Regions from separate parts of the Natronocella acetinitrilica genome, predicted to be linked through region 1. Evidence: predicted binding sites of a transcription regulator. Region 1 holds the regulator's gene; each other region holds the start of a gene.

Region 1 (5,448 bases):
GGCGGCCCGGGTTCGCCTGCTGGCACTGGACGTGGACGGCGTGCTGACGGACGGCACGATCTGGTACGGCGACAGCGGAGAGAGCCTCAAACCCTTCAACATTCTCGATGGCCTTGGCCTTCGTCTGCTGCTCGGCGCCGGCATTGCCGTGGCCCTGATCACGGCTCGCGACTCGAACCCCCTCCGCCGCCGGGCGGCGGACCTGGGGATTCCCCACGTCCACACCGCGGTGAACGACAAGCTTGCCACCTGGAAGGGGCTGCTCGCCGATTTGCAGCTTGACCCGACGCACGCGGCATTCATGGGGGATGACCTCATCGACCTGCCAGTGCTGCGCCAGGCTGGGCTTGCGCTCACCGTGCCGAACGCGCACCCGGCCCTGCAGGTTCATGCCCACTGGTGCGCAGAGCGTGAGGGCGGTGGGGGCGCGGTGCGGGAAGCCTGCGAACTGATCCTCGCCGCCCAGGGCAGCCTGCAGGCGATTCTGGAGCGCTACGGCCATGCATAGGCGCTGGGTGTTCCGCATCGTGGCCGGGCTGGTCATCGCCGCTGCAGGCTGGTGGATACTCGACGAGGACACGGTGGACCCGGTGGTCGCACCGGACAGTCTCGAGCGGGAGCGCACGCCGGATTACTTCGTCGAGAACTTCACCCTGGATGCCACCGATGAACAGGGCGTCCGAACCTATCGGCTGCAGGGCGACACCATGACGCACTTCATGGACGATGACCTCTGGCGGGTACAACAGCCCTGGATGATCTACTACACCGAATCCGGCTCGCCGTGGCATCTGCGCTCGGAGCGCGGCCGGGCGTGGAACAGCGTCACCGAAGCCATGCTGGAAGGCGACGTCACCATTCGCCGCGAGGCCAGCGACGAGAACCTTGAAGCCAACATCGACACCTCTGAAGTCTACCTTCGCCCGCAGGCCCGCTACGCTGAAACCGACCAGTACGCCGTTTACTACCGGGACGGCTTGCGCATCAGCGGGATCGGCGTGCGGGGCTACCTGGACAGACAACAGATCGAGATGCTCTCGGAGGTCAGAGGCGTATATGAACCTGCCGTCGACTAATCGGCTCCTGGGCCGACTTGCACTTTCAGTCCTTGCCTTGGTACTGACGAGCGCCGCTGCGGCCGAACCGATCTACCTGGATGCGGACGAAGCAGAAATAGACAATGTCTCCGGGGTCAGCGTCTATACCGGCAACGTGGTCATGACCCAGGGGTTGCGCGAGATCACCGGCGACCGCATGACGGTGCACACCACCCGCGAGGGTCGCGAGCTCTCCCGGGTCATCGTCGAGGGCCGCCCCGCCGTCTATACCCAGCAGCCCGACGACGGCACGGCGCTGGTGAGGGCCGATGCGCCGCGCATGGAGTACTTTGCCACCGGACCGGAACGGATCATCCTCATGGACGGCGGCCGCATCACCCGCGGGCGCAACGAGTTCACCGGTGAGGTCATCGAATACAATCTGGAAACCGAGGTCGTCAATGCCCGGGGCGATGACGATACCGGCCGACGCATCCGCATCACACTGTTCCCCGAGGATGAAGAATGAGCGCTGTGCCCGCTGAAGCCGATAGCACGCTTCGCGTGGTGGACATCAAGAAGAGTTACCGCAAGCGCGTCGTGGTGCGTAGCGCATCCCTGTTGGTGAATACGGGTGAGGTGGTGGGCCTGCTCGGGCCCAATGGCGCTGGCAAGACAACCTGCTTCTACATGGTGGTGGGCCTCGTGCCCACCGACGGCGGTCGCATCGAACTGGATGGCAAGGACATCACCCGACTGCCCATGCATGTACGGGCCCGGCGTGGTGTCGGCTACCTGCCCCAGGAAGCCTCGGTGTTCCGCAAACTGAGCGTTGCCGACAATCTGATGGCCATTCTCGAGACCCGGCCCGAACTCAACCGGCAACAGCGCCGAGACCGGGTGGGTGAGTTGCTCGACGAGTTCAACGTCAGTCACCTGCGCGACCAGATGGGCATCAGCCTGTCCGGGGGCGAGCGGCGCCGTGTGGAAATTGCCCGCGCGCTGGCGGCAAACCCGCGTTTCATTCTGCTGGATGAACCCTTCGCCGGGGTCGACCCCATTTCCGTCCTGGATATTCAGGAGATCATCCGCCACCTGGCCGCCCGGGGAATCGGCGTCCTGATCACGGACCACAATGTGCGCGAGACCCTCGGCATCTGCCAGCGTGCCTACATTCTGAGCGGTGGGGAAGTCATTGCCGAAGGCGGCGCGGAAGACATTCTGGCCAACCAGCGGGTGCGGGAAGTCTACCTCGGTGAAGGTTTCCGCATGTGATCATGGCCACGGCGAACCCGTTGACACGCAAGACTCGGGCCATGCGCTGTTCTCAGCGCCTGTCTTTTCCGTTACGATGATCCGGACGCTTCGCCACGACGTTGAATGCATGCGGAATCCGGCACCACAAAAAGGCTACATGATCAATGGCAGCGCCGCTCCGGCGCCCATTTACCATGTAATCCGGTAACCCCCTGCCCATGAAACAGTCGCTACAACTTCGACTCGGCCAGACCCTCACAATGACCCCACAGCTGCAGCAGGCGATCCGCCTGTTACAGCTATCGACACTTGAGCTGCGCACCGAGATCCAGCAGGCCCTGGATTCCAACCTCATGCTGGAACCGGCGAGTGAACACGACGACGAAATCGACGAGGAAGCCATCGCCGACAACCGCGATGGGGACGATGCCGAAGCCCGACAGCAGGCGGAGCGGGATGAAGCCCGCCGCGAGGTTGCCGAACGGGAAGTCGACGAGTCCAACAACACCGCACCCGACGATATCCCCGACGACCTGCCCCTGGATTCCGACTGGAACGACGTCTATGACGGAGCCACCAGCTACAGCGCCGGCGACAGCGATGAGCAGATGGACTCCTGGGAGAGCCGCTCCAGCAGCAGTCGCAGTCTGCAGGACCACCTCCAGGAGCAACTCGAACTGAGTCCGCTGAACGAGCGCGATCGCGCCATCGGCGAGGCCATCATCGACTCGGTGCGGGACGACGGCTACCTCAGCAGCAGCCTGGACGACATCCTCGCAGCGCTACCCCCGGAGTGGGAAGTCGAACTTGATGAGGTCGAGGCCGTGCGCCATCTCATCCAGCGCTTCGATCCCCTGGGGGTTGCCTCGGTGAACCCGCGGGAAGCGCTATTACTGCAATTACAGGTCCTGCCGCCGGACACGCCCTGGCTGGAGCCGGCCATCCGTCTCGTTGACCAGCACCTGGAATTGCTCGGCAGCCGGCAGATCGCCCAGCTGACCCGGCGCATGAAGCTCGATCAGGAAGAGCTGCAGCACGTCCTTGCGCTGATCCGCACCCTGGATCCACGGCCCGGCTCGCAGATCAGTGACCGGCAGGCCGAATATGTGACTCCGGACGTCTACGTGCGCAAGGTTCAAGGTGCCTGGCGAGTCGAGTTGAACCCGGAGGCAACGCCACGGGTGCGCGTCAACAGTTATTATGCGAGTCTGGTGCGGCGGGCGGACAGCAGTAACGAGAATACGACCCTACGGCAGCATCTGCAGGAGGCACGGTGGCTCATCAAGAGTCTGCGCAGTCGCAACGACACGCTGCTGAAAGTCGCCACATGTATTGTCAATCATCAGCAGGACTTCTTCGAGTTTGGCGAGGAGGCGATGAAGCCGCTGGTGCTGCGGGAAGTTGCCGAAGAGGTGGAGATGCACGAGTCCACCATCTCCCGCATCACGACCCAGAAATACATGTATACCCCCAGGGGCACATTCGAGTTCAAGTACTTCTTTTCCAGCCATGTCCATACCGTGGACGGTCAGGAGTGCTCCGCAACATCGATCCGCGCACGCATCAAACGACTGATCGCCGACGAGGACGAGAGCAAACCCCTCAGCGACAGCCGACTGGCGGACATACTGAAGGATGAAGGCATCAATGTCGCCCGACGCACGGTGGCGAAGTACCGGGAGTCCATGGCCATCGCTTCATCCAACGAACGAAAGCGCATTGCCTGAGCGCGGTGTCGTCGGCCCGGTAAACGGCCGCCCCCACCCAGGGCCCTGAATAAGAGATACTAAGGAGAGCGCCATGCAAGTCGATATTACGGGCCATCACGTTGATCTGACCGATTCTCTCCGCGACTACGTTCAGCAGAAGTTCATCCGTCTTGAGCGACACTTTGACAACATGGTGGACGCCCACGTGATTCTGACGGTGGAAAAACTTGACCAGAAGGCCGAGGCGACACTGCAGCTTGGCGGCGCGAAACTGTTCGCGGACGCGGTGTCCGGAGACATGTACGCTGCCATCGACGCACTGATCGACAAACTGGACAGGCAGGTGAAGAAGCACAAGGAGAAACTCACCGACCATCATCGAGTCGAAGGCCTTCAGGCGAAAGCGGCCGGTGGTGATCTCGAGGAGTGACCAGGCTGGCCGGCGATGCCCTGGGCGGCATCTCCGGTCGACATACACTGAACGGGCAGGCCGTTTGCCCAGGGGCGGGGCCGGATCGGCGATCCGGCGTGCAAACCAATGATCAAGATTGCCGACCTGTTGACCCAGGACCGCATCGGCTGCGATGTGGCCGTATCCAGCAAGAAACGCGGGCTGGAAGTGCTCAGCGAACTCGTGGCGGGCGAAGCAGCCGGTCTGAACGCGGGCGCTATCTTCAACAAGCTGATAAGTCGCGAAAAACTCGGGAGCACCGGGCTTGGCAAAGGCGTTGCCTTGCCTCACGCCCGCGTGGAAGGCAGCGATACCGCCACTGCCGCTTTCATCAAGCTTCCCGAAGGCATCGATTTCGATGCCTTCGACCGACAGCCGGTGGATCTGCTGTTTGCCCTGGTCGTGCCGGAGCACTTTACCGACGAGCACTTGCAGATCCTCGCGCGGCTGGCGGAGATGTTCAGCGACCCTGAATTCTGCAACCGGCTGCGCGAAGCGGATTCGGCGTCTGCCCTGCATGATCTGCTGACGGCCTGGAACGGCGACCAGGCCGCCGACGGTTGATGCCCGGAATTTTATTCGACCAGGACCGGACCGAGCTGTCGGACAGCGCCATGACAACGGCAACCGTCATCCCCGGGACCTTAGTCCGGATCTTCAACAAAGGCGTGCTGCTGACTGGTGACAGCGGCATTGGCAAAAGCGATCTGGCCCTGGCGCTGATGGATCGCGGCCATACGCTTGTCGCAGACGATGCGGTAGAACTCTCGGTGACGGCGGACCGTCTGACCGGATATGCCCCCGCAGCCTTGCACGGATTACTCGAAGTGCGCGGGCTTGGCCCACTGCGGCAGACACGCTGCGCCGACCAATGTGAGATCGCCGTCGTGGTTAACCTCGTGCAGCCAACCAGGGAACAATGGGCCAGCTGGCCACGTCTGCATGGCAAATGGGATGCAGTCACGCTGGGGGGCATCTGCCTGCGGCGACTGCA
Region 2 (5,448 bases), on a different contig from region 1:
CCGTCACGGTGAAGGAGGACAAAAACATGGACACCGTGCCGATGCCGAACGCCCAACCCCCGACCAGCCGGTGCTTCTGCCGCGACATAACCTCGTAGCCAGCAATCAAGAGCATGACCGTGGCCATGAGCGCCACCCAGGGCAAGGACGCCACCGCGAACAGCGCTTCCAGCACAAAGGCGATGATCGCGAGCTGAATCACTGTGCGCAAACCGGCGACAAGCAGATCCTTCCCCAGCCCGAGTCGCCCCAGGTGGGTCACCCCGGCAAGTGCGACGACCAGGGACGCGCCGATGGACAGCTGCCACCAGGACAACTCGATCACGCCACCCTGCATGGAATCTCCCGGAGCGCTTCGCCACGAATCGTGAAGTGTCGATGAGCCACTCTTTCGATCTGCGCCGGATCATGAGCGACCCACAGTACGGGAATGCCCATACGTCCGGCATAATCCCGCAACCAGGTCTCGACGCGGCGCGTGGTATCTCCGTCCAGATTGGCGGTGGGCTCGTCGAGCAGCAGGGCCCGGGGCATCAAGGAAAGCGCTCGCAGCACGGCGAGGCGTTGCTTCTCCCCGGATGAGAGCCTAGACACCTCCCAGGCGAGTACCGAATCCGACAGGCCGAAACCATCCAGACTGCCAGGCAAGGGTTCGACGAAATGGGCAGCGACTGTCTCGGCCCACCAGGCGCTCTCGGCTGGCACAAGCATGACCCAGCCGCGCCAATGATGGGCCGCAACCCCGGATTGCCGGTCATGGCCGATAAGCGCATCACCTCCGTGGGCCTCCAGATCGGCCACCGCTCTCAACAGGCGACTCTTGCCGGAGCCGGACGGGCCGGAGAGGCAGACGATCTCGCCGGGCTGAACGGTAAGGGACACTTTCCGCAGCGGCCCAACCGTCAGGTCCTCAATCACGAGTGCGTCCATGGCCGATCAATCTACCGACTTTGGATTCTGAAGTCAGTGCTTGACGCAATAACAAACCGGGCGCCATGAAGGCGCCCGGTTTCTTACTACAAATGACGGTTTCGACCTACTTTGAAGCCTTGCCGTCGAACTCCGGATAGGCTTCCATGCCGCACTCGAGGATGTCGAGACCTTCGACTTCTTCTTCCTCACTCACGCGGATACCCATCGCGGACTTGAGAATCGCCCAGACAATGAAGCTGGTGATGAAGACCCAGCCGAAGATGGCGCCGAGGCCGATAATCTGGACAAAGAAACTGGCGTCGCTGTTCCACAGCAGCACCGCCATGACACCCCAGATACCGCAGGTGCCGTGGACAGAGATCGCACCGACGGGATCATCGATCTTCAGCTTGTCGAGACCGATGATGGAGAACACCACGATCACGCCACCGATGGCGCCGATTATGACGGCCATCAACTGGGACGGGACATCAGGACCGGCAGTGATGGACACCAGGCCGGCCAGCGCGCCGTTGAGGATGAAGGTCAGGTCGGCCTTACCGAACATGGCCTTGGAGAGAATCATCGCGGCGATCAGACCAGCCGCGGCGGCCAGGTTGGTGTTGGTGAACACCAGGGCCACGGCGTTGGCGGACTCTACGTCGGACACCTTCAGCTCGGAACCACCGTTGAAGCCGAACCAGCCCAGCCAGAGAATGAACGTACCGAGCGTCGCCAGCGGCAGGTTGGCGCCGGGAATGGCGCGCACTTCACCATCCTTGCCGTACTTGCCCTTACGCGGCCCGAGCAGGATGACACCAGCCAGTGCAGCGGCCGCGCCGGCCATGTGCACGATGCCGGAACCGGCATAGTCGGAATAGCCCAGGGCATCCAGCCAGCCTTCACCCCAGGACCAATAGCCCTGGACGGGATAGATGACACCGGTCAGCACGATGGCGAACACCAGGAAGCTCCACAGCTTCATGCGCTCGGCGACAGCACCAGAGACGATGGACATGGCGGTTGCCACAAACACCACCTGGAAGAAGAAATCGGAGGTGTTGGAGTAGTAGATGTCACCATCGCTACCCAGCACTTCGGAAACGCTGTTATCCAGGTCGAGGCCGAAGCTCAGCCCGGGGATAACGCCATTCGGACCACCGCCGTACATGACCTGGTAGCCGAAGAACAGGTACATGATGCAGGCGACGGAATACAGGGAAATGTTCTTGGTCAGGATTTCGGTCGTGTTCTTGGAGCGCACCAGGCCGGATTCCAGCATGGTGAAGCCCGCAGCCATCCACATCACAAGAGCACCGGAAATCAGGAAGTAGAACGTATCCAGCGCGTATGCGATTTCAATTGCTTGATCCATCTTCTTTTCCTCGTCAGAAATCAGGGAGCCAGATCAAAGAGCGTCCTTGTCGGTCTCGCCGGTGCGAATACGAATCGCCTTCTCAAGTTCGAAGACGAAGATCTTGCCGTCGCCGATCTTGCCGGTGTTGGCGGCCTTGGTGATTGCCTCGATAACGCTGTCCACCAGGTCATCGGTAATGGCAACCTCCAGCTTCACCTTCGGCAGGAAGTCGACGACGTACTCGGCGCCACGGTAGAGTTCGGTGTGACCCTTCTGACGCCCGAAGCCCTTTACTTCCGTCACGGTGATACCCTGCACACCGATTTCCGAAAGGGCTTCACGCACGTCGTCCAGCTTGAAAGGCTTGATGATCGCGGTGATGAGTTTCATGCCCAGTGTCTCCCTGATGCGTTTTTGCCGCTGCGCGGCATCGGAACATGCCCTCCGGACTTCCGGAGCGGTTGATTGCAGGCCGGGATGGCGGCGGAATTTCGGCAACGGCTACCGTTCCGTGGTCGCTGCCTGCCGGATCGGCCGCCAGGCCGACGCTCCGACACCCGACTTGACAGCGGTGAGAGCATTTCCCGTGCCATTTGTTGTGAGCCCTTGTAAAACGTGGTGTTATTGGCCGAAGAGAGCCGACGACGCACCGCAGCAATCACGGATACGCACCGAATTAGTGCAAAATGCGCTTTCTTGGTGCAGACACAGACCGATTTCGAGAGGAGGGAATGCACCATGCTGGACCCCAAGACACTCGATGAGCTCAGCCGGAAGTTCAGCGAAAACCTGCCATCCGGCCTGCGCGAATTTCAGCGCGAGGTAGAACAGAACATGCGGGCCGCCATGCAGAGCACCTTCCATCGCATGGAACTGGTCACCCGTGAGGAGTTCGACGCCCAGTCAAAGGTGCTGGCCCGCACCCGCGCCCAGCTGGAAGCACTGGAAGAGCGGGTTAGCGCACTGGAAGCGCTGGTCAAGGAATCCGAGTAAACAGCAGCAATACACCCAGGGAAGGGTCACATGACAATTGCCATTGCCTACGGCAGGGCCGGGATCGGCGTTGATGCGCCATTGGTAACGGTGGAAGTCCACCTGGCCAACGGCCTGCCGGCTTTCTCCATGGTGGGGCTACCGGAAACGGCGGTAAGAGAGAGCCGCGACCGTGTCCGTAGCGCCATCGTCAATAGCGGCTTCGACTTTCCGCGCAAGAAGATCACCGTGAATCTGGCTCCTGCGGACCTGCCCAAGGACGGCGGCCGCTTCGACCTGCCCATTGCCATCGGCGTACTGGCCGCGTCAGGGCAATTACCGTCTGAACAGCTCCCGCACTGGGAATTCGCCGGGGAACTCGCCCTCACCGGCGCCCTGCGTGCCGTGTCCGGCGTGTTGCCGCTGGCAGTCCAGACCCGCCGGGCCGGCCGCCGGGTGATGGTGCCCAGCGAGAACGGTGGCGAGGCGGCCCTGGCTCATCCCGGTGAGAGCTTCGGCGCGGATACACTGAACGCGGTCACCGCCCATCTCCGTGATGACGCACCACTAACCCCGTCCGAGCCCCTTACCCCGTCAGAAACCCTGTCCGTTGCCGACCTCTCGGCGGTGAAGGGGCAGGCGCGGGCAAGGCGCGCGCTGGAAGTTGCCGCCACGGGTTGCCATTCACTGCTGCTGGTCGGGCCACCCGGCACCGGCAAGAGCATGCTGGCGTCACGATTGCCCGGCATCCTGCCGCCCATGACCGAAGATGAGCGCCTGGCCTCCGCCGCCGTGCGGTCACTGGCCCGGGCCGGCTTCTCCGCAAGCGACTGGAATCACCGCCCTTTCCGCGCCCCGCATCATTCGGCATCGCCGGTGGCCCTGGCGGGCGGTGGTAGCCGTCCGCGCCCGGGAGAAATTTCCCTGGCCCACAACGGCGTGCTGTTTCTCGATGAACTGCCGGAATTCAGCCGCCACGCCCTGGAGATCCTGCGCGAGCCGCTGGAGACAGGCCATGTCACCGTCTCCCGGGCAGCGGCCCAGGTTGAGTATCCGGCCCGCTTCCAGCTAGTCACCGCCATGAATCCCTGCCCCTGCGGTCACCTGGGCGATCCGGTCAAGGACTGTTCCTGCAGCCCGGACCAGATCGCTCGCTACCGTGGACGCATCTCGGGACCCCTGCTTGACCGCATCGACCTGCAGGTGGAAGTGCCGCGCCTGCGGCCGGAAGAATTGCAGGATGAAGCGCCCGGCGAAAGCAGCGATGTGGTGCGGGACCGCGTACTGGCCGCCCGCGAACGGCGCCTGGCGGAGAGCGGTTGTGCCAGCGCCGCCATTGCCGCCGACGCCATTGAGGCCGCCTGCGGGCTGGGTGCCACCGAACGGCGCTTTCTCACGGAAGCGCTGCACCGGCTGGGGCTCTCCGCCCGGGGCTATCATCGCGTGCTGCGGGTGGCCCGGACCATTGCAGACCTGGCGGGAGACGATCGCGTGACCGTGGGTCAACTCGGTGAGGCTCTGGGCTATCGGCGGGTACTGAACGAATAGCAGAGGGGCAATGGTCAGCGTTGGTTTGGTGCGTTACGGCCTTTGGCCTAACGCACCCTACGGGAGGCCGTGCAAATTGCTTGGCCGGCATGATGGGCGGGCTGCGGGCACGGCTGAATGTAGGGTGCGTTAGCGCTTGCGCGTAACGCACCGCGACCTCAGCTAGGCCGCTCCGGTCTTCTGTTTGGTAACAAGCATGCCTTCCCGGATGATGAAGTCCCGCACGGTCTCGAGGCCCTCACCGGTCTTGAGGTTGGTAAAGACGAACGGCCGGTCGCCGCGCATCTTGCGGCTGTCGCGGTCCATGACTTCCAGCGACGCGCCGACGCCATCCGCCAGATCGATCTTGTTGATCACCAGCAGGTCCGACCGGGTGATCCCGGGGCCGCCCTTGCGCGGGATCTTGTCGCCGGCGCAGACGTCGATCACGTAGATCGTCAGGTCGGAGAGTTCCGGGCTGAAGGTCGCCGACAGGTTGTCGCCACCGCTTTCCACGAACACCACGTCGAGCCCGGGAAAGCGCTGGTTGAGATCGGCCACCGCGGCCAGGTTCATGGACGCGTCCTCGCGGATGGCGGTATGCGGGCAGCCGCCGGTTTCCACACCGACGATGCGATCCGGCTCCAGCGCCCCGCGACGGGTGAGAAACTCGGCATCTT
Region 3 (5,448 bases), on a different contig from region 1:
TGACGAAGCCAGGCCCACTGTCACTGAAGAGGACATAAGGCACCTCTTGCCCTTCACGGCCCGGAACTTCCTGATCGAAGTTTTGCTGGTTGGTGCTATTCGGCTCCCAGCCGAAGTCGTTGCCGATCGGATCCCCTGTGATCGGCGCGGCCGATACCGCAAAGGCCATCCCACCCAAGAGCCCTGCTAGGGCGACCGTCTGTGCGGTTGTCTTCATCGTAAATCCAAGTCGCATAAATCCCACCCTTTTGTTGCGTTCATAATGTCAGTGCATGAACATCAACGCAGGAATACTGCCAATGGCGTAAGTCACTGAGTTCAGGTGGGTCAGGCTGGAGATATCGAGTTTGGTGGATCAGGTTGTAAGGAACTTCGACAACACAAAAAAGGGGCACCGCGCAGGTGCCCCTAGAAGAATGCTGTAGGCAAGGTCTACTTGCTGCGGCGGCGCCGTGTGGCGGCTGCAAGACCAAGCAGGCCGAGTCCGAGCATGCCGAGTGTGGCGGGTTCCGGAACCTTTGTAGCCGCCTTCTCGTTGTAGAAGGTCAGGTGAGACAGGCCGGTGAGGTTACCGTTATTCGGGTTGGTCGGAGTAATCCACGACCCGCTGGTCACCACTTGGGCGGCATTCAGGCAGTCAAGGGTGAGCAGGCTCACGCCGCTACCGTCACAGAGGCCAGCTTCATCCTCACCAACTACCCAGAACAGGTTGAAGAAGTTGCCACCCTTGGCAGCCCAGAACCGAACGCCCGGGTCACCGTCACCAGGGGTGTAGTTCCAAGTCCCTTCAGAACCAGTTCCGAAGCTGAATTCCGAGCCATCGATATTGGGATACAGAGCTGAGTTTGTCTCCCATTCGTCCTCTTCGACGTCGTATTTGGCGATGACCGGTGAAATCTTCACGTCACCTTCATCGCCTGCGTTGAAGATCTGGCAACTTCGAAACCCTTGGCCGAAGAAACCAGAACAATCATTGCCGTCGATGGTGGCCGTGATGAGCACGCCGCCGAATGCTGCCGCTGGGAGCCCCAGGAGCCCCAAAGTGCCCAGCCCGATTGAGCCGAGCTTCCATCCTGTCCAGACCGACCGTTTACTGTTCATCTCATGCACCTCGCGCATACCAAGTTCCGCTTGGCACGGATCCATCTATTCGTACGGTTAAGTAAGCATGTCCCGTGCCACCTGCAATATGTATTATTTTTTTATAAAAATCAGGTGCTTGTGTTTTGGTGCATCGCGTGTGTCGGAGTGAGCTGTAAAGAATTCCGTCTATGGCTTGTGTCGAGGGAGGGGGGGCAAGGCTGGGTGACGGTGCGTTACGCGCTTTGCGCTAACACACCCTACGGGACCCGGGGACAAGAACGGGTTCATAAGAAAGAAACGGGGCCCTGAGGCCCCGTTTTTGATACTGCAAACTCGCTGAGGATCAAGTTAGGTCGGAAGACTTCCGACGGCGGCGTGCTGCTGCGGCCAGGCCGATCAGGCCAAGTCCCAGCATGCCCAGCGTTGCGGGTTCCGGCACGCGGCCGACGGTCACGTCGTCGATACCGAAGCCGTCATCCCGGTTGTTGGTTGCGATCTTGATGCTGCTGATGTCTGAGCTGGCAAAGAAGGTCAGGTAAAACACCTTGCCGTTGCCCATGGATCCCTCGAACAGATCCTTGATAAACAGGCTTGTGCTGGTGCCATCTGTCAACGTGAAGTCGAAGAGCCCACCGGCGTCATTCGGGTCGGTGATGAAGAAGCCGACAGAGTTCACGCCGCCAATCGGCTCGAACAACAATTCTCTGGAATCGTTGCTGTCCAGCCACTGGCTGCCCGGCTTATCGGTAGTGTTAAAGCGGCCGCCGTACTCACTGGAGGCATTATCCAGGATCAGCAGTCCACTGCAGCTATTGTACTGCTCGCAGATGCCACCTGAACCAGCCTGGACCTGCGTGAAGTCTCCGACCGAGGTGTTGATCGACGTCGGCAGATCAGTGTCGGCCGTCGTATTGACAGTGAAGCTCTCGAAGTCCTCGGTGATGTAACCCGGTGCGAGCCCGGCCTTGAAGGCTGCTTCGGCTTCTTTGGCCGCAGTCTCACCCTCACCGCTGATCGACCAGGTCAGAGTCGCACTTGCCTGTCCGGCAAACAGCAGCCCTGCCGTCAAAACACCTGCCGTGATTGCTTTATTCCACATGATGTCCTTCCTTTCCCTGTTTGGGCGTTGCCCACCTGTACGCACACTTGTGCATGCGAGACCTGTGCCAACAAGGAAACGTCCTATAAAACAGCCGCATGCGTAGTTCCACTTTGGTGCGCAAGCGGACAATGTAAGGAAGGCCGACGACCCGAATGGGGTCGTCGGCGGGTGTGACGGGGGTTAGAGCGTGTTCAGAATGGCGCGGGCTTCGTCGCTCCAGGCGGCGGTTTCTTCCAACTCCAGCGCGCGATTAAGGGCATCCCGGGCTGCGTCCGTCTGGCTGTCTTCCGCCAGCGCAACGCCGTGGTGATACTGGATTTCGGCGTTGTCCGGCGCTGCCGCGGCCGCACGCCCCAGCAGTTCGACGGCGTTGTCCACGTCGCCGGTCTGGAAGTAGATCCATCCCAGGGTATCCATGACTGCGGCGCTCTCCGGTGCCAGGCTGTACGCAGCGCGGGCGGTTTCCAGAGCCCGACCATCGCCAAGCTGCTGATAGAGCCAGGCCAGGTTGTTGAGCACCACGGCATTCTCGCGATCGGTCAGGTCCGCCAACACGCCATAGTGGCGCGCAGCGTCTTCATACTGCTCGCGCTCCAGATACCAGTTACCCAGCGAGAACCGCGCCTGTGGGTTGTCCGGGTTGCGGTCGATCCACTGCTCCAGCGGGTCGGCCGGGCGTTCCACACCCGCTTCTTCGCGGTTGGCGACCAGTGGGCCCAAGGCTTCGGTACGCCCCAGTTCCACGGCGCGGGCGTAGGCGGTAATGGCGGAATCCACGTCATCCAGTGCGGAGTGCGCGTGGCCCTCCAGCAAGGCGCCCTCGGCTTCTCCGCCTTCCACGCCCTGAAGCCCCCGGGCAGTCTGCAGGGCAGCGTCGGGATCACCCTGCTGCAACTGCAGGCGTGCCAGCGCCGAGCGGGCATCGAGTCGCCCGGGGTGGTCCCGCACCAGCCCTTCCAGCGTATTGCGAGCGGCAGCGTTATCACCAGCCATGCCCTGGGCACGGGCAAGCTGGAAGAGTAGATCAGGCTCTTCCGGCACAATCTGCTGGGCGGCTGTCAGGCTCTCCAGCGCGGCGTCTGGTTGTCCGGCCTCTAGCCTTGCCACACCCTGCAAGCCCAGGGCAACCGCGTTATCGGGTGCTGCGGCAACGGCGCGGTCGGCGGCCTCCATGGCGGCTTCCGGATTGCCGCGGCTCAATTGCAGCCGCGCCATGGCGAGCGCTGCCTGCAAATTGTTTGGTGCCAGGCGGTTGGCTTCGTTGAGCCACCGTTCGGCTTCGGAGTTCTCGCCGCCACGGCGGTGCAGGTCGGCCAGCTGCAACATGGCGGGCACGTTATCGGGCTGCCGCTCAAGCCCTTCTCGCAGGTAGCGAATGGCCTGCTGCCGGTCGCCACTGGCGGCGGCCACCAGCCCCAGGTTCATCAGCGGCTGAACGCTGTCCTGGTCCAGTCGCCGTGCCTCTTCGAAGGCGCTGCGGGCGGATTCGAGATCCTGCAGGTTAAGGTGCACGCCACCCAGCAGATTGTGGGCAGAGCTGTTGTCGGGGTAATCCTCAACCAGGCGTCTTGCTTCGCTCATGGCGCGATCGCTGTCACCGCCCTGAAGGGCTGCGATCACCAGATACTGCCGACGGGTGAAATCTTCCGATTCGTCATCGGATTCGATCTGCTCGAGCATGGCGCGCGCCGGGTCGGTGGCACCCTCGGTGACCAACGTCTGCGCAAGCCCAAGGCTTGCGCGCTGCACGCTGGGGTTGGTCTGCGCCATCTGGTTGAGGTCGGCAATGACGGCCTCGATATCGTCGCCGGCGGCACGGCTTAACAGCGACATGGCCTGCCGGTCGTCACCGGCGGCGCGAATGCCCTCGGCCAGCACGCGGTTGGCCTGTCGCTCTTCGTTATTCATGCGCAATGCCGCAACAAGCATGATGCGCGCCTGCACGTCGTTTGGCGTTGCCGAGATCACGCGTTGCAGCATGGTGATGGCCTGGGCGTATTGCTCCTGCTCCATGCGAACAGCGGCCATCAGCCGCTGACCAGGGATGCTGTCCGGTGCCGCCGACAGGGTGCGCTGCAGGTGCTCGTTGGCACGGTCCACGTCGCCATCCTGCAATGCGATCAGCCCAACGAGAAAGTTGGGGTAGGGGTGGCGCTGGGCCCGGCGGTGCATGCGCTCGGCCTGGCTGCGAGCATCGTCGATGCGCTCGGCAATAAGCAGCGTCTCGATGTACTGCCCGTGGGCGTTGAACTGCTCACCCCGCGATATCCCGAGCGGTGGCAGCTCAAGCAGCTGACTGTAAGCGGCAATGGCGTCGTCGAGTTGGCCACCACCACGGGCAACCTGCGCCTTGACCAGCAGGGCAGCAGAGGAGTTCGGTTCGACTTCCAGCGCCCGATCCGCATAACTGTTGGCGGCAGTGGCGTCGTTGGTGGTCTGTGCCAGGCGAGCCGCCGCAACCAGGGCGGGGAGTGAGCGCTCGTCCAGCGCAAGCGCCTGTTCAACCAGTGGTGCAGCCTCCGCAGGGTTCTCGGCCTGAATGTGTGCCTCGGCGTGAGCGGCCAGCAGTTCGGCCCGCAGGCTGTCATTGCCAGCGATATCGGGGTTGATGTCGCGCAGAACCTCTTCGTGCTTGCCCTGGCGCAGCAGCGCTGTCGCCAGCAGGGGCTGCACACGATCCGAGGCAATGCCCAGCCGGGCGGCGCGGCGCAGCGCATCCTCGGCACCTGCATAGTCACCAGCCAGCACGCCCACCTCGCCAAGGCCGAAGCGCGCCTCGGCATGGTCGGCGTCTTCTTGCAGCACCGCGCGGTAATCGGCAATGGCCGACTCGTAGCGTCCCTCGGCCTGCAGGCCCTGGGCACGCTCCATCAGGTCGTCGATGCTGTCGCCACAGCCCGCCAGCAGCAGTGCCAGCAGGCCCACGGTCAATGTCTGAATCCACCCCTTCATGATGCTCTCCACTCCCTCTCGCGTCGGCGGGTTTGTTGTGATCCGCCAAGAGCGCACTGTTACCTCACGAACCGGATAGCCCGTGCTTTTTCATCAGGTCATACAAAGTCGGGCGTGAAACCCCCAGGAGTTCCGCCGCCTTCGAGATGTTGCCGTCGGCATGGCTCATGGCCGCATCCACGGCGCGCCGCTCGGCCTCGTCCCGCACCTGGCGCAGGTTCAACGTGGGCAACCCGGTGTCTTCCACATCCAGCCCGATATCGTCGACATCCAGCAGCTTTTCGTCGGCAATGATCACGGCGCGGTTGATC
Region 4 (5,448 bases), on a different contig from region 1:
TCCGCCGCCTGGAGCATCCGGTGGATATTCCAGGGGCCCGGGGTGCAGGTGGTGGCATTGCTACCGGTAGCCGGGCCGGTGCCGCCACCGAGCATGGTGGTCACACCCGAGGTCAACGCCTCCTCGATCTGCTGCGGGCAGATGAAATGGATATGGGCATCGATACCACCGGCGGTCACGATCTTGCCCTCGGCGGCGATAGCCTCCGTGCCCGGCCCCACCACGATATCCACGCCGGCCTGGGTATCCGGATTGCCAGCCTTGCCGATGGCATGAATGCGTCCGTTCTTCACACCGATGTCGGCCTTCACGATTCCCCAGTGATCGAGAATCAGCGCATTAGTGATCACCAGGTCCACCACCTCGTTGGCGAGGCGCTGGCTCTGACCCATGCCGTCGCGGATGACCTTGCCACCGCCGAACTTCACCTCGTCGCCATAGACGGTGTGATCCCGCTCGACTTCGATCACCAGGTTGGTATCACCGAGGCGCAGCCTGTCACCCGTGGTGGGGCCGAACATGTCGGCGTAGGCCCTGCGCGAGATCCTGTTGCTCATGCCGAACCCCCTTTCAGTGGACCCATCACACGACCCTTGAATCCGTAGACCGCCCGTTCGCCCGCATAGGCCACCAGCTGCACGGTGCGCGCCTGGCCCGGTTCGAAGCGCACGGCGGTGCCAGCCGGGATATCGAGACGAAATCCCAGCGCCTGCTCACGGTCGAACTGCAGGGCGTCGTTCACCTCGAAGAAATGGTAGTGGGATCCCACCTGTATGGGGCGGTCGCCGCTGTTGGTCACGGACACGGTGACCGTGTCCCGGCCTTCGTTCAGCGTGATCTCGCCGTCCGCCGGCAGCACTTCTCCTGGAATCATGGCTGCACCTCCTATCGAATCGGCTCATGCACGGTGACGAGCTTGACCCCGTCGGGAAAGGTCGCCTCCACCTGGACCTCGGGAATCATCTCGGCAACTCCGTCCATGACGTCCTCCCGGGTGAGTACCTCGGCACCGGCGCTCATCAGCTCGGCCACGCTGCGCCCGTCCCGGGCACCCTCGAGGATGGCGGCAGAGATCAGCGCCATGGCCTCCGGGTAGTTGAGCTTGAGCCCCCGGGCCTTGCGCCGCTCGGCGAGCAGTGCCGCAGTGAACAGGAGCAGCTTGTCTTTCTCCCGTGGTGTGAGTTCCATCGGTCAGGTCCTCCAGATTCTCGGTGGGCAGGCGGGTCGCCCCAGAACGGGCTCCCGCAGCAGCGTCCAGGCGCGTTCGAGCAGTGCCCGCACCGGCTCTGCGCCCGGGCCAAGGCAGCGCAGCACTAATAAATCGTCGAGTCGTGTCACTCCCAGGCGCAGCGTATCGGCACCGTCCAGGTTTTCCCGGAGTTGTTGTTCCAGACCAGGCGGCGCGGGCGTGGCCACCAACGTGCCGATCACCGTGCGCCCCCCAAGACCCCAGGGTGCTGTCAGCAGTCTGTCGCCGGCATCGAGCCGCAGACGCTCATGCAGGCAAATGACACCATCCCGGAAGACGCGGAGATCCTGCAGGCAGGCGCCGCTGGCATAGTGATCGCCGCTACCGGGGCGCCCAAGGCAGACCACGTCCCAGGCGCACAGCCGGGCCTCGCCGACCAGATCAAAGCGATTGCGCAGGTTGACGTCGCAGCCACCGTGCAGAATGGTCTCGGCGGGCAGAAACTCCAGCGCACCGCCATCGGCAACCGTGAAGTGCTGATCCTGCTCGGCACGATGGCCGCCGCTGCGGTAGAACTTGGCGGCAGCCGGAGTCGTCAGCACGGCATGGGCGCCAGCAGCCACATCCACGTCAAGCAACAGCCGGTCTCCGCCAACCACGCCCCCTGGCGGGTGAATCACATAGCTATGGCAGGGTTCGCCCTCGGGGTGGAAGCTGCGCTGCACCAGCAGCGGCCCTTCGTGGTAACGATGAGCCAGCACGGTGCGGTCGCGACGCCGCGCGTATTTCAGCCGCAGACGCGCCAGCCAGCCGCCGGCTTCAACGACGTCGGGAACAGCCGCCGCCATGGGGCGGCCTAGACCAGCAGGACCAGATAGACCGCACTCGCCGCCAGCAAAGCCAGACCGGCGGTGCGGGACACCGATGCCTGCGCCATTCGCCGCTCTGCGAATCGCCAGGCCGTGACGCCCGCCGCCAGTAGCATGCCAGAGGCGATCACGAATCCGGCACCGAACAGGTTGCCGGAAAGCCCCACGGCCATTTCGGCACCGTGGGCATGACCATGGAAAACGGCAAACAGGCCCGCAAGCACACCGGCCGCCGCCACGGGCAGCTGTCGCTTGACCAGTATCAGCAGCCCCACCAGGGCCAGCGAGCCGACGATGCCGAACTCGATGATCGGCAGCGAGGCAGAGCCGAGACCCAGCACGAATCCAATCACCAGGGCCGTGATGAAGCCCGCCGGAATCAACCAGAAGGTGCGGCGGTCCGCCTGCTGTGCGGCCCAGAGACCGACGCCGAGCATGGCGAGAAGATGGTCCAGACCCAACAGAGGATGCAGGAAGCCCGCGCCGAAGCCACCGTGAGCGTGGGGGTGGGGATGGGCGAGCACCAACGCCGGCACGGCCAGCAGCGTCAAGGCCGCGATGATTGACAGCACGATCCGTTTCACGGGGTAACCTCCATTGCGAAGCCGGCTATTCGAGTGTTGCTGCGAAGCGCCTGCATGGTGCGTGCCACGCCAGGGGCATGCCCAACCCGCGCCCGCAGCCATCCGCACGCGTGCCGCGCGAATCTCCGCAGCGCAGATATACCCTGGGCCTGACCGCCTTCCCGCGTTGCATGTTCGTCGAGCGATCTGACGCACTATAACGGTGCAATCGCACCAATATTGCACCGAGCCTGCGCGGCCGCGTTCGCTTCAGGAAGCCTTCATCTGAAAGGCATGGGCTGCCCGCAATACGGTTGCGTCCTCCCAATGCCGGCCGATCAGCATCATTCCGATCGGCAGACCGTCGGACATGCCCGCCGGCACGCTCATCGCCGGATGACCGGTAACATCGAATGGCGCAGTGTTGTAGAGGTTACCCAGGGCGCTGGCCATGATCGTTGGTAGCGATCGATCGGCCGGCTTGCGCATGGCCTTCATCGGTGTCGTGGGGAGTACCAGCAAGTCGACATCCCGCAGGGCCTCGTCGTAGCCCGCCTGGAGACGCCGCCCCAGATTCTGGGCCTTGGCGTAGTAGTGGCGATTGTAGCAAGTCGACATGTAGTGTCCGGCCAGCACCGTGGCCTTGACTGTCTGGCTGAAGTCGCGGCCACGGGCCCGGCGTGCGCGGCCGAAGAAATCGATCAGGTCCGTTGAATAGTGGCCGCGGGCATTGGTGCCGTAGGCGTCCCCCCAGACCATGAGCTCCGTGGCGCCTTCGTTGGCAATGGCAACCCAGAGCACCAATCCGTCAGCGTGCATCGGCACGGAGACTTCGGAAACGCTGGCGCCGGCCTTCTCCAGCACCGATGCGGCCTGGCGCACGCCGTCGTCCACGTCGGCCTCGCTCATATCCGGGATGGCAAAGCCCTCGCGCAATAGCCCAACACGCAGTCCGGACAGGCTGTCTCCCAGCGAGGTCAGGTAGTCGTCAGTGCGCACGTCATACTGGCGCGGATCCAGCCCGTCGGGGCCGGCGATGACTTGTAGCATCCGTGCACAATCCTCGGCGCTGCGGGCCATGGGGCCCGTGTGATCCAGGGTTCGCTCGATGGGGAATATCCCCGTGTAGGGCACCAGACCCTTGGTCGGCTTGAGCCCATAGCAGCCGCTCCAGGAAGACGGCATCCGGATTGACCCGCCCTGATCGCCACCCAGCGCCATGTCCACCTCGCCGGTGACGACCACCACAGCACTGCCGTTGGACGATGAGCCCGCCATGTGATCGGGGTTGTGGGGGTTCTCGGGCTGCGGCTCCGGGTAGCCGGTGCAACCGCCGCCGTCGAAGCAGAAGGCCGGAACGGCAGTCTTGCCGATGATGTGGGCACCCGCATCGAGCAGGCGGGTCACCACCGTCGCATCCTCCCGGGGAACGTATCCTTCAAGGATGGGAGAACCATTGAGCATGGGAATGCCTGCGACCAGGACATTATCCTTGATGCCAACGGTGCACCCGGCCAGTGGTCCGCTGTCGGCCCCGGGAATCGAGCATTTCCAGGCCCAGCCGTTATTCGGGTTCTCCTCTCCCACCGGTCGATAGCCGACACTTGCTCTCGGGTACTTCACCGGGAGCAGTTCGTCGGCATACTCGTCAATGCGGGCATAGATGCCGAGACCGGCGGCAACGGCGGCTTCGTACTCCACCAGTTCCTGAGGCGACAAGTCAAAGCCGTACTCGTCGGAAATGGCCTTCAGCGTGGACGGACCGGGTGGCTTCACCGACATGTTGTTCTCCTTAAGTGTTTGCGACCGCACGAAATCTGACCTTGCCTGTCTTCAGGTGCGCCTCCAGCGACTGAAAGCCGCCGGCGCTGCGGAATTCCGTGAGCAGGAAATGGGCTAACGGTGCCTCGATGCGATGACGCATGGCGCGACGCAGGGACCGGGCGCCATACTTGCGATCAAACCCCTCCCTGGCGATGTGGGCCCGCACCGATGGCTCCAGCTGCAACTCCACGCTGTGCTTGCGCAGACGGCGATTGAGGCGAACCAGTTCCAGGTCCACCAGTTGCTCCACCACGTCCCCGTGAATCCAGTTGAATACGGTGATGGTGTCGATACGGTTGACGAATTCGGGCACGAAACGGCGCAGCAGTTCCCGCTCCATCATCTGGTAGAGTTTGTCGCGGCGGCGGCGCGCAGGCATCGGGAACAGCTTGCCCGGGAAGCGCTCGCGACGCTCCTCGAAACTCTGAAGGCGGCGCGCACCCAGGTTGCTGGTCATGAACACCAGGGCGTTGCGGAAACTGTAGGTGCGCTCCCCGGAGGCGACGGTGAGCATGCCGTTGTCGAACACGTTGAGGAGCGCCTGGACGACTTCGTCCGAGGCCTTTTCCAGTTCATCGAATAGTACGATACCCGGCTTGCCCAGGCTGCCCTCGATCAGTTCCTGATTGAGAATGGTGGTGCCTTCCTTGCTGCCCACATAGCCGGGCGGCGCCCCGGTCAGAGCGGCGGCGTAGTGTTCCTGGGACAGGGTGTTCATGTCCACTCGGCAGAAGGCGTCAGCGTCACCGTGCAGTGCCCGGGCCACGGCGCGGACCAGTTCCGTCTTGCCAACGCCGGTGGGGCCGAGGAACAGGGCTGTATGCAGCGGCCGGCGCGGATCGGCGATATCGGCGCGGACGATATGCAGCATGCGCTCCACGGCATCCACGGCCTCGTCCTGGCCGAGAATTTCACCGCGAACGGCGCGCATGATAGCGTTGACATCGAAGCGATAGCGGCTCTCGATGGTATTGGGTTCCGGGACTTCGGCAGGCAGCAGTTC

Evidence for each region. The regulator sigma-54, encoded in region 1, starts transcription at its own class of promoters, with help from an activator protein. The targets are predictions, from matches to a motif close to TGGCANGNTNCNTGCTT.
Region 2: glnK (P-II family nitrogen regulator) is a predicted target of sigma-54. The motif match lies at 2,845-2,861, and genes of this name have one in related genera.
Region 3: J2T57_RS21415 (PEP-CTERM sorting domain-containing protein) is a predicted target of sigma-54. The motif match lies at 2,236-2,252, and genes of this name have one in related genera.
Region 4: J2T57_RS19475 (HupE/UreJ family protein) is a predicted target of sigma-54. The motif match lies at 2,693-2,709, and genes of this name have one in related genera.

What each region holds. Positions count from the first base shown of each region.
Region 1 covers NZ_JALJXV010000002.1:339,276-344,723, forward strand. The annotation lists gene J2T57_RS04900 (KdsC family phosphatase) at 1-508, shown strand, start outside; gene lptC (LPS export ABC transporter periplasmic protein LptC) at 501-1,076, shown strand; gene lptA (lipopolysaccharide transport periplasmic protein LptA) at 1,114-1,566, shown strand; gene lptB (LPS export ABC transporter ATP-binding protein) at 1,563-2,312, shown strand; gene J2T57_RS04920 (RNA polymerase factor sigma-54) at 2,513-4,021, shown strand; gene hpf (ribosome hibernation-promoting factor, HPF/YfiA family) at 4,095-4,433, shown strand; gene ptsN (PTS IIA-like nitrogen regulatory protein PtsN) at 4,542-5,018, shown strand; gene J2T57_RS04935 (HPr kinase/phosphorylase) at 5,069-5,448, shown strand, end outside.
Region 2 covers NZ_JALJXV010000011.1:54,898-60,345, reverse strand. The annotation lists gene J2T57_RS19540 (ABC transporter permease) at 1-337, opposite strand, end outside; gene J2T57_RS19535 (ABC transporter ATP-binding protein) at 322-930, opposite strand; gene J2T57_RS19530 (ammonium transporter) at 1,037-2,287, opposite strand; gene glnK (P-II family nitrogen regulator) at 2,321-2,659, opposite strand; gene ubiK (ubiquinone biosynthesis accessory factor UbiK) at 3,008-3,262, shown strand; gene J2T57_RS19515 (YifB family Mg chelatase-like AAA ATPase) at 3,293-4,789, shown strand; gene ureG (urease accessory protein UreG) at 4,952-5,448, opposite strand, start outside.
Region 3 covers NZ_JALJXV010000014.1:41,942-47,389, reverse strand. The annotation lists gene J2T57_RS21425 (PEP-CTERM sorting domain-containing protein) at 1-217, opposite strand, end outside; gene J2T57_RS21420 (PEP-CTERM sorting domain-containing protein) at 433-1,146, opposite strand; gene J2T57_RS21415 (PEP-CTERM sorting domain-containing protein) at 1,427-2,182, opposite strand; gene prsT (XrtA/PEP-CTERM system TPR-repeat protein PrsT) at 2,366-5,137, opposite strand; gene prsR (PEP-CTERM-box response regulator transcription factor) at 5,202-5,448, opposite strand, start outside.
Region 4 covers NZ_JALJXV010000011.1:46,973-52,420, reverse strand. The annotation lists gene ureC (urease subunit alpha) at 1-557, opposite strand, end outside; gene J2T57_RS19490 (urease subunit beta) at 554-874, opposite strand; gene ureA (urease subunit gamma) at 886-1,188, opposite strand; gene J2T57_RS19480 (urease accessory protein UreD) at 1,192-2,037, opposite strand; gene J2T57_RS19475 (HupE/UreJ family protein) at 2,046-2,642, opposite strand; gene J2T57_RS19470 (amidase) at 2,892-4,403, opposite strand; gene J2T57_RS19465 (AAA family ATPase) at 4,414-5,448, opposite strand, start outside.